One region of the Cupriavidus metallidurans CH34 genome, then DNA from elsewhere that is predicted to be linked to it. Evidence: predicted binding sites of a transcription regulator. Region 1 holds the regulator's gene; the other holds the start of a gene.
What was found. The regulator sigma-54, encoded in region 1, starts transcription at its own class of promoters, with help from an activator protein. The targets are predictions, from matches to a motif close to TGGCANGNAANCTGCTTT.
Positions count from the first base shown of each region.

Region 2: the regulator sigma-54 is predicted to act here: its motif matches at 2,030-2,047, upstream of urtA (urea ABC transporter substrate-binding protein).

Region 1 is NC_007973.1:316,737-321,308, forward strand. Features, by position in the region: gene hprK (HPr(Ser) kinase/phosphatase) at 1-477, opposite strand, end outside; gene ptsN (PTS IIA-like nitrogen regulatory protein PtsN) at 546-1,001, opposite strand; gene hpf (ribosome hibernation-promoting factor, HPF/YfiA family) at 1,478-1,831, opposite strand; gene RMET_RS01540 (RNA polymerase factor sigma-54) at 1,882-3,360, opposite strand; gene lptB (LPS export ABC transporter ATP-binding protein) at 3,484-4,275, opposite strand; gene lptA (lipopolysaccharide transport periplasmic protein LptA) at 4,301-4,572, opposite strand, start outside.
Region 2 is NC_007973.1:1,035,024-1,039,595, reverse strand. Features, by position in the region: gene urtB (urea ABC transporter permease subunit UrtB) at 1-615, opposite strand, end outside; gene urtA (urea ABC transporter substrate-binding protein) at 716-1,975, opposite strand; gene cyoD (cytochrome o ubiquinol oxidase subunit IV) at 2,294-2,644, opposite strand; gene cyoC (cytochrome o ubiquinol oxidase subunit III) at 2,645-3,289, opposite strand; gene cyoB (cytochrome o ubiquinol oxidase subunit I) at 3,295-4,572, opposite strand, start outside.

The DNA of each region.
Region 1 (4,572 bases):
GATCAGCACGCCCATGCCGAGGATGTCGAGGAACACGCCGTGCATGGTGACGCGCGGTGCGGAGATGCGCGACAGGTACAGGCGGAGGTGGTCGATGACGGCCGCCGAGGATACCGGCGTCGTGAACAGTGGAGTCGATGAGCGCGTGCAGCGCAGTTCCAGGTCGGGCGGCGGCTCCATGCCATCCGCCACCACCAGGAATGGCGGCTCCAGCAGGATCAGCTCGCCCATCTGACGCTTGCGGGGTTCGTCGTCGAGGCGCTGGTAGTAAAGGATCTCGGGTTTGCCGAGTACCTGAATCCGGTTCGGGTGGATCAGGTTCAGGTGGCCGACCAGATCGGCAGCCGATGTTGCCTCCCGCGCGAATTCCACGTCGAAGGCACGATCGGCCCCTTCCAGACCGGCGACCCAGGAGAGTTTGATGTCGGCTGCGTTGTCGTCGAAGATCGACTGGGAGGTGACGCCGGTGAGTTCCATGCGGGATGACTTTTCGGGAGGGGCTGTATCGCGGGTATCGCGTCAGGCTGCGCTGGCCTGCCGTCGTGTCAGGGGTGCCACTGGGTCAGTAACTCGTGGACCGCTTCGGGCGTGGGTAACGTGGCCAGTCCTTCACGCATTTCCCGGTCCGACAACAACTGGGCGATTTCCGAAAGAATCTCCAGATGCTGCTGGGTGGCCTGCTCGGGCACAAGCAGGAAGATCAGCAGCGACACCGGTTTGCCGTCGGGCGATTCGAACGGAATTGGCTCGGCCAGGCGCATGAAGGCAGCCAGAGGCTGCTTGAGTCCCTTGATGCGGCCATGCGGAATGGCGACGCCGGCGCCAAGACCGGTGGACCCGAGCGATTCGCGCGCGAACAGGTTGTCGGTCACGGTGGCCCGGGCTACGCCATGGTTGTTCTCGAACAGGAGCCCGGCTTGCTCGAAGACCCGCTTCTTGCTGGTGACGGTGACGTCGAGATTAATGTTGCCGGGTGGCAGCAATTTGGCCAAACGATTCATGGGCGATGCACGAGGAGTCAGAAAGGCGAGCCGACGCACATGAGTCGTCCCGCTGCGTTGGGCAATTCAGGCTATTGAGCGCAAAAGGACGCCCGCATTGGAGCGTCCGGCCATTATAGAGCAGGGCCACTGCGCACTTGTGCGCTGCGGCGCCGGCGCCGCGAGTGGTGCCGCGAGCTTGCCGGTCGGATTGCCCACCCAGAAAACTGCCACCCGCCATCGCGTGATCTTTTGCCACGCGGAATGCCGGGCCGGTTGTCCGGGGCCGTCCTGTCTGTAGTTGTTGTATGGCGCAGCATACACCGAGCGGCGTCAGTTGCGAACACCCCCGGCTGACCAAATGTTGCAGGGCTGGTACTCGGGTAACGGGTGCGCCAGCGGCGCGTCCGCCTCGCGCCCATCAAAAAAGCCGCGCAGATGCGCGGCTTTGCTCTTCCTATCTATCCTCTAAGGGGCGACCTGGTGTCGCCGCCAACTTATTGTTGTTGTAGTTGTTCGGCGGCCATCTGGTACTTGACCGCTTCCCGGTCATGCCCTTGCACGCGGTCCTTGTAGCGGATCACCTGGCGGTCGAGCTTGTCGACCAGGCAGTCGATTGCAGCATAAAGGTCTTCATGATGCGCTTCGACGAAGATGTCCTTGCCCTTGAGGTGCAGGTTGATTTCCGCGTACTGACGCTTGTCCTTTTCCTTATGGTTGTCTACGGATAGCAGCACGCTTACGCCAATGACCTGATCGAAATGTCTGACAATTCGCTCCAGTTTCGTTTCCACATACTCACGCAGCGGCGGCGTGATGTCGAGGTGGTGTCCACTGATCTTGAAGTTCATAGCGCTTCTCCTTCTGAAAGAGCCGCACCAGGCAGGCGGTTGCGGCTCGGCTACAAAGTCTTGCGGAGATTGACTGCGGGGATCTTCAGCGCTTCGCGGTACTTGGCCACCGTGCGGCGTGCGACCACAAAGCCCTGTTCGCCCAGCAACTCGGCGATGCGGCTGTCGGAAAGGGGATTCCTGGGTTCTTCGGCTCCTATCAGTTGCTTGATCAGCGCGCGGATCGCCGTGGATGAGGCCGCGCCGCCAGTCTCCGTGGAGACGTGGCTACCAAAGAAGTACTTCAACTCGAAAGTACCCATCGGCGTGGCCATGTATTTATTCGTAGTCACCCGGGAAATGGTCGACTCGTGTAGACCCAGTGTATCGGCAATCTCCCGCAAAACCAAGGGGCGCATCGCGATTTCCCCGTGCGAGAAAAAGTTCCTTTGACGCTCCACAATTGCCTGCGCAACACGCAGGATCGTGTCGAAACGCTGCTGAATGTTCTTGATGAGCCACCGCGCCTCCTGGAGCTTCTGCTGCAGCCCGGCCGCGCCCGCTTCCCCTTTTGCACCGCGCAAAATCTGCGCGTACATGTCGTTGATGCGCAGACGCGGCATCACGTCGGGATTGAGCTGTGCGATCCAGCTACTGCCACTCTTGCGCACGAACACATCCGGTACCACGAAGTCCGCTTCCGGACGGCTGTAGGCATGTCCGGGATACGGTGCGAGCGAGCGGATCAGATCGTGCGCGGCCTTAAGTGCAATTTCGTCAACCTGCAGGGCTTTCTTGAGCCGCGTGTAGTCACGCACGGCCAATAACTCCAGGTGGTGGTTGACGATCGATAATGCAAGGTCCCGCTGCGGATGTTGCAGACGGCGCAGTTGCAGGGTGAGGCATTCCGCCGCGTTGCGCGCACCCACGCCAGGCGGGTCGAAGCTCTGCAGCAGGGTCAGTATCGCCTGCACTTCATCGACTTCGAATTCGAGTTCCTTGGGCAGTTCCGAACAGATCTCGTCGAGCGTTGCGCCCAGGTAGCCGTCGTCGTCAAGCGACTCGATCAGGAAGATGGCCAGGCCCTTGTCACGCGTGGAGATCTTCAGCGGCGTGAGCTGTTCCATCAGGTATTCGCGCAGCGTGGGTTCCGCTTCGCGAAGCTGCATCGGCGTCTTCTCGTCATCATCGCCCTGAGGCCGGCGAGCGAAATCGTCCAGGCTCCAGTCGCTGCCGTAATCGTCACCCGCGCTGTCGCCGTAGCTGTCGTCTTCGCCATTGGCGCCGTTCGCGCGATCGTCGCCGTTACCTTGCGGTTCGGAAGATGCTGGCGCCGGGGCGCTTTGCACGTTGACCGACCCGTCCGCGGCCACGCGCAGCGGGCTTTCGATCCAGTCGTTCTCGCGTTCGAGCAGTGGATTCTCGGTCAGCGCCTGCTCGACTTCCTGTTGCAGCTCCAGTGTGGATAACTGCAGCAGCCGGATGGACTGCTGCAGTTGAGGAGTCAGAGCCAGATGCTGGGAAAGTCGAAGCTGAAGCGATGGTTTCATGCGACCTATTCTATGCGCATCTTCCCGTTGTTGGAACGGAAATTGCTATCGCCTATCGCTGACACTTCGTGATCGCCAACGGCTAGTTGACGAATGCTGCAAAGCGGCGTCGCGGCCGCTTGATCACATGCGGAAGTTCTCGCCCAGATAGACGCGTCGCACAGACTCGTTGGCGATGATTTCCTCGGGCTGTCCCTCGGCCAGCACGGTGCCTTCGCTGATGATGTATGCGTGGTCGCAGATGCCCAGCGTTTCGCGCACGTTGTGGTCGGTAATCAGCACGCCGATGTTGCGTGCCTTCAGGAAGCTGACGATGCGCTGGATCTCGCCCACGGCGATCGGGTCCACGCCCGCGAATGGTTCGTCGAGCAGGATGAAGCGCGGCGCCGACGCCAGCGCGCGCGCGATTTCCACGCGGCGGCGCTCGCCGCCCGACAGCGACAGCGCCGGGTTGTTGCGCAGGTGGGCGATCTGCAGGTCATCGAGCAGCGAGTCGAGCCGGCGATCGATTTCCTGCTTGGGCAGCGGCTTGCCGTTGACCACCTGCAGTTCCAGCACCGCGCGGATGTTCTCCTCCACGTTGAGCTTGCGGAAGACAGAGGCTTCCTGCGGGAGGTAGGACAGTCCCATGCGCGCGCGCTCGTGGATGGCCAGGCCGCTGATGTGCTGGCCATCGAGCACGATATCGCCTTCGTCCAGCGCGACCAGTCCGACGATCATGTAGAACGACGTGGTCTTGCCCGCGCCGTTCGGGCCGAGCAGGCCGACGACCTCGCCGCTCTTGACGTCGAGCGAGACGTCCTTGACCACGGTGCGCGAGCCATAGCGCTTCTTCAGATGGCGCACGACCAGCGTGCTGCTATCCGTGGATGGGGCGGAAGAAGCCTGATCGGCGAGCGTGGCGGTATCGTTCATCGGGTACGGATAGAGCTTGAAACGGTCAGGGCTTGGCCGGCTGTGAGGACGGCTTCAGGTCGAGCGGCGCGCCGGCGGGCGCGCTGGCCTGGTTCGCGCGCGGCGACAGCACAGCGCGCACGCGGCCAGAAGGGTTCCCGGCTGACGCGTTGTTGTCGCCGCCGGTTGCGGTATAGAACTCATTGCGGCTGTCGTACGTGATTACCGCGCCGCGGATTTCATCCAGGATCTTCGCGCCGACACCGGAAACACGCGCCGCGCGTGCATTGCCGATCAGCTTGTTGATCTCCGACTTGC
Region 2 (4,572 bases), 720 kb from region 1:
CGATTGCGGATTGCTGTCGTGGCCGAGGATGCGAATCGCCTCGATACGCGCGTCCCGGCCCGCTTCGGCACCTTGCGCGAGAACCGTGTTGGCCCAGATCACGTCGAGCCTCGCCCGCAGTCCGGCATCGGCCTCGGCCTTGCGCGCGGCCTCCACCGCCGCACGCGAAGCGTTCTCTGGTTGATCGAACAGCGTACTGATGGCCTGCGTGCGCACCGCGATGTCCGGTGACTGCAGCTCCAGGCTGCTCGCGGCACTATCGACGATGGCGCGCAGGCTGTTATTCAGCGTCAGCGATTCGAGCTCGTCCGCCTTCACGATGACCGGCTTGCCGGTGACCGCGTCGACGGTCTTGTCGCCATCCTGGCGCACCATGCCGACTGAGGGCGCGTACTGCAGCGCGTCATCCTGCAAGGCCTTCAGGATCGGGCCGGCCTGCTCCGCCGGCGCCTGAGTGAGCTTGTTCAGCGCCGCGGTCTTGGCATCGTAGTCATCCTCGGCCAATGGCTTGAGGTCGGCCTGCGTCAGCGGCGTGGCGGCCCACAACGGTGCCGCGGCCAGCAGCAGCGCGGCGAGCATGACACGCAGCCATGTACGGATATTGGGTCGGTGCATTCAGGAGCCTGGTTCGCGCGATGGATCGCATCTTGGGGTTGTTGGCATTCACCTGTGGTTTGCTCCCACTCCCGAGCACGGGAGTGGGAGCAACAGACCGTCAGTTCCCCGCCACCTTGTCCGCCTTGCCTTCATTGCCGGCGATGAACGGGCTCCACGGTTGCGCGCGGACCGGCTTCGGCGTCTTCCACACCACCGAGAACTGGCCGTCGCCCTTGACCTCGCCAATCATCACGGGCTTGTAGAGATGGTGGTTGTCACCCATCGTCAGCGTGAAGCCATCGGGCGCCTTGAAGGTCTGGCCGTACATCGCGGCACGCACCTTGTCCGGATCGGTGCTGCCAGCCTTCTTCACGGCCTGCGCCCACATATGGATGCCCACGTAGGTAGCTTCCATCGGGTCGTTGGTCACGCGCTTGTCGCCGCCCGGCAGGTTGTTGGCCTTGACCCACGCGGCCCACTGCTTTTTGAACGCTTCGTTCTCGGGGTTCTTGACCGACATGAAGTAGTTCCATGCAGCCAGATGGCCCACCAGCGGCTTGGTGTCGATGCCGCGCAGTTCTTCCTCGCCCACCGAGAAGGCCACCACCGGCACGTCCTTGGCCTTCAGGCCGGCGTTGCCGAGTTCCTTGTAGAACGGCACGTTCGAGTCGCCATTGATCGTGGAGATCACGGCGGTCTTGCCACCCTGCGAGAACTTCTTGATGTTGGCGACGATGGTCTGGTAGTCGCTATGACCGAACGGGGTGTAAACCTCTTCGATGTCCTTGTCCTCCACGCCCTTGCTCTTCAGGAACGCACGCAGGATCTTGTTGGTAGTGCGCGGATAGACGTAGTCGGTACCCAGCAGGAAGAAGCGCTTCGCACCGCCGCCCTCCTTGCTCATCAGGTATTCCACCGCCGGGATCGCCTGCTGGTTGGGTGCCGCGCCCGTGTAAAACACGTTCTTCGACATCTCCTCACCTTCGTACTGCACCGGGTAGAACAGCAGCGCGTTGGTTTCCTCATAGACCGGGAGCACCGACTTGCGCGATACCGACGTCCAGCATCCGAACGTGACCGCCACCTTGTCCTTGGTGATGAGCTGACGCGCCTTCTCCGCGAAGAGCGGCCAGTTGGAAGCGGGGTCCACCACCACGGGCTCGAGCTTGCGGCCCAGCACGCCGCCGCTCTTGTTGATCTCGTCGATCGTCATCAGCGCCACGTCCTTGAGCGACGTTTCGGAGATGGCCATCGTGCCCGATAGCGAATGCAGGATGCCGACCTTGATCGGCTCCTTGGTCTGCGCCATCAGCGGGCTGGTACCGATCATCGCCGCGGCGGCCACCGCCGACAGCTTCAGCATGTCACGTCGTTTCATTGCAGCTCCCAGTTTGTCGTATGTGATTAGGGACTACGCACCCCGGAGAGCACATCTGCAACTAGCGTGCCAAGGGAAACACGCGTGACCGGGTCACCATTACGTGACAAATCGACGGGAGGGGGACCGTGCCGCACCACGCTGGTGCCGCCGGCGGGGCCAGAGGGAAATCCGCCGGCGCACCGCGAATGTGCAGCGCCGTTCGGGTGCGGTCCGGCGTGAACCGGTGCAGCCGTGGCCGATGCCGGTGCGTTGCGCACCGTGGCCAATAAAAAACGGGGCCCAAAGGCCCCGTTTTTCAAACGACCGTATGATCCGTTACTTCATCCACGGCATCATGTTGGCGTTCATGTTGTGCATGATCCAGAGCGAACCGGCCAGCACAATGAACAGGATCAGTACCGTGAACAGCAGCGCCATCACGTTCCAGCGCTGACCGTTCGAACCATCCAGATGCAGGAAGTACTTCAGATGCACGACGATCTGCACGGCCGCCATGCCCAGGATGATCCACAGCATCGTGCCGCGTTCCATCGTGCCGTCCATGACGATCTTGAACGGAATCACGGTCAGGATCACCGCCAGCACGAAGCCAATCACATACGACTTGACGCTGCTGTGGCCATGCGACGCGCCGTGAGCGGCGGTCGAAGCGTGTTGCTGTGCCATTTACATTGCTCCCATCAGGTAGACCACGGTGAACACACCGATCCAGACCACGTCCAGGAAGTGCCAGAACAGGCTGAGGCAGTTCAGGCGCTTGGCCACGACCGGGGTCAGGCCCTTCTTCGACAGTTGCCACATCAGCACGAGCATCCACAGCATGCCGCTGGCAACGTGCAGACCGTGGGTACCCACGAGCGTGAAGAACGACGACAGGAACGCGCTGCGGCTCGGGCCGGCACCCTCGTGAATCAGGTGCGCGAACTCGTTGATTTCCATGCCCATGAACGCGGCGCCCAGCAGGAACGTCACGCCCAGCCAGAACATCACGCGGCCCTTCTGATGGTTCTGCATCGACACCATGGCAAAGCCGTAGGTGATCGACGAGAACAGCAGGATGGCGGTTTCCACGAGCACGTAGTTGAGCTCGAAGATCTCCTTGCCCGACGGGCCACCCGCCACTTCGCCGCGCAGGACGGCGAAGGCGGCGAACAGGCACGCGAACAAGATGCAGTCGCTCATCAGGTACAGCCAGAAACCGAAGACGGTGTTCTCGCTGGTGTCGTGATGCGCGTGGTCGTGCGCCTCGTCGTGCGAGTGCGCATGCGCGGGGGCTTTCGCCCCGAAGCGGTCAAGAACTTCTGTCGACATGGTTATCAGCCCTGGGCAGCAATGCGCTGCTGGTAGCGCGTTTCGATCTGCTCGACCTCGGAGGCCGGCACGTAGTAATCGATGTGGTCATCGTTGGCGCGGCGGATAAACGCCACGACCATGCCGATCAGGCCCACGGCGGCAAGCCACCAGATGTGCCACGTCAGCGCGAAGCCCAGCACCAGGCTGAATGCACCCATGTAGAAACCAGCCGCGGTGTTCTTCGGCATGTGAATCTGCTCGAAGCCATCCGTGCGGATCGTCTCGCCACGTGCCTTCATGTCGGCAAACGCGTCCAGGTCACGCACCACCGGGGTGTGCGCGAAGTTGTAGAACGCCGGCGGCGACGAGGTTGCCCATTCCAGCGTGCGGCCACCCCACGGGTCGCCCGTCACGTCTGCCAGCTTCTTGCGGTCGCGGATCGACACGACGATCTGCAGCACCTGGAAGAAGATGCCCAGCGCCACGAACACCACGCCCACCACGGCCAGATGCAGCCACGGCGTCCAGGCCGGGTTGTCGGTGTGGTTCAGACGACGGGTCATGCCCATCAGGCCCAGCACGTACAGCGGCATGAAGGCGAAGTAGAAGCCCACCAGCCAGCACCAGAAGGCGCACTTGCCCAGACGCTCGTTCAGCTTGAAGCCGAAGGCCTTCGGCCACCAGTAGGTCACGCCGGCCAGGTAGCCAAACAGCACGCCGCCGATGATCACGTTGTGGAAGTGAGCAATCAGGAACAGGCTGTTGTGCAGCACGAAGTCAGCAGCCGGCACGGCCATCAGCACGCCGGTCATGCCACCGATCACGAACGTGATCATGAAGCCCAGCGTCCACAGCACCGGCGACGTGAATTGCACGCGGCCACGGTACATCGTGAACAGCCAGTTGAAGATCTTCACGCCCGTCGGGATCGAGATGATCATCGTCGTGATGCCGAAGAACGCGTTCACGTTGGCGCCAGAGCCCATCGTGAAGAAGTGGTGCAGCCACACGATGAACGACAGCACCATGATCGCGCTGGTGGCATACACCATCCCCTTGTAGCCGAACAGCTTCTTGCCCGAGAACGTAGAGATGATTTCCGAGAAGATACCGAACGCCGGCAGGATCAGGATGTAGACCTCGGGGTGGCCCCAGATCCAGATCAGGTTCACGTACATCATGGCGTTACCGCCGCCATTGTTCGTGAAGAAGTGCATGTCGAAGTAGCGGTCCAGGCCCAGCAGTGCCAGCGACACCGTCAGCACCGGGAAGGCAGCCACGATCAGCACGTTGGTGCACAG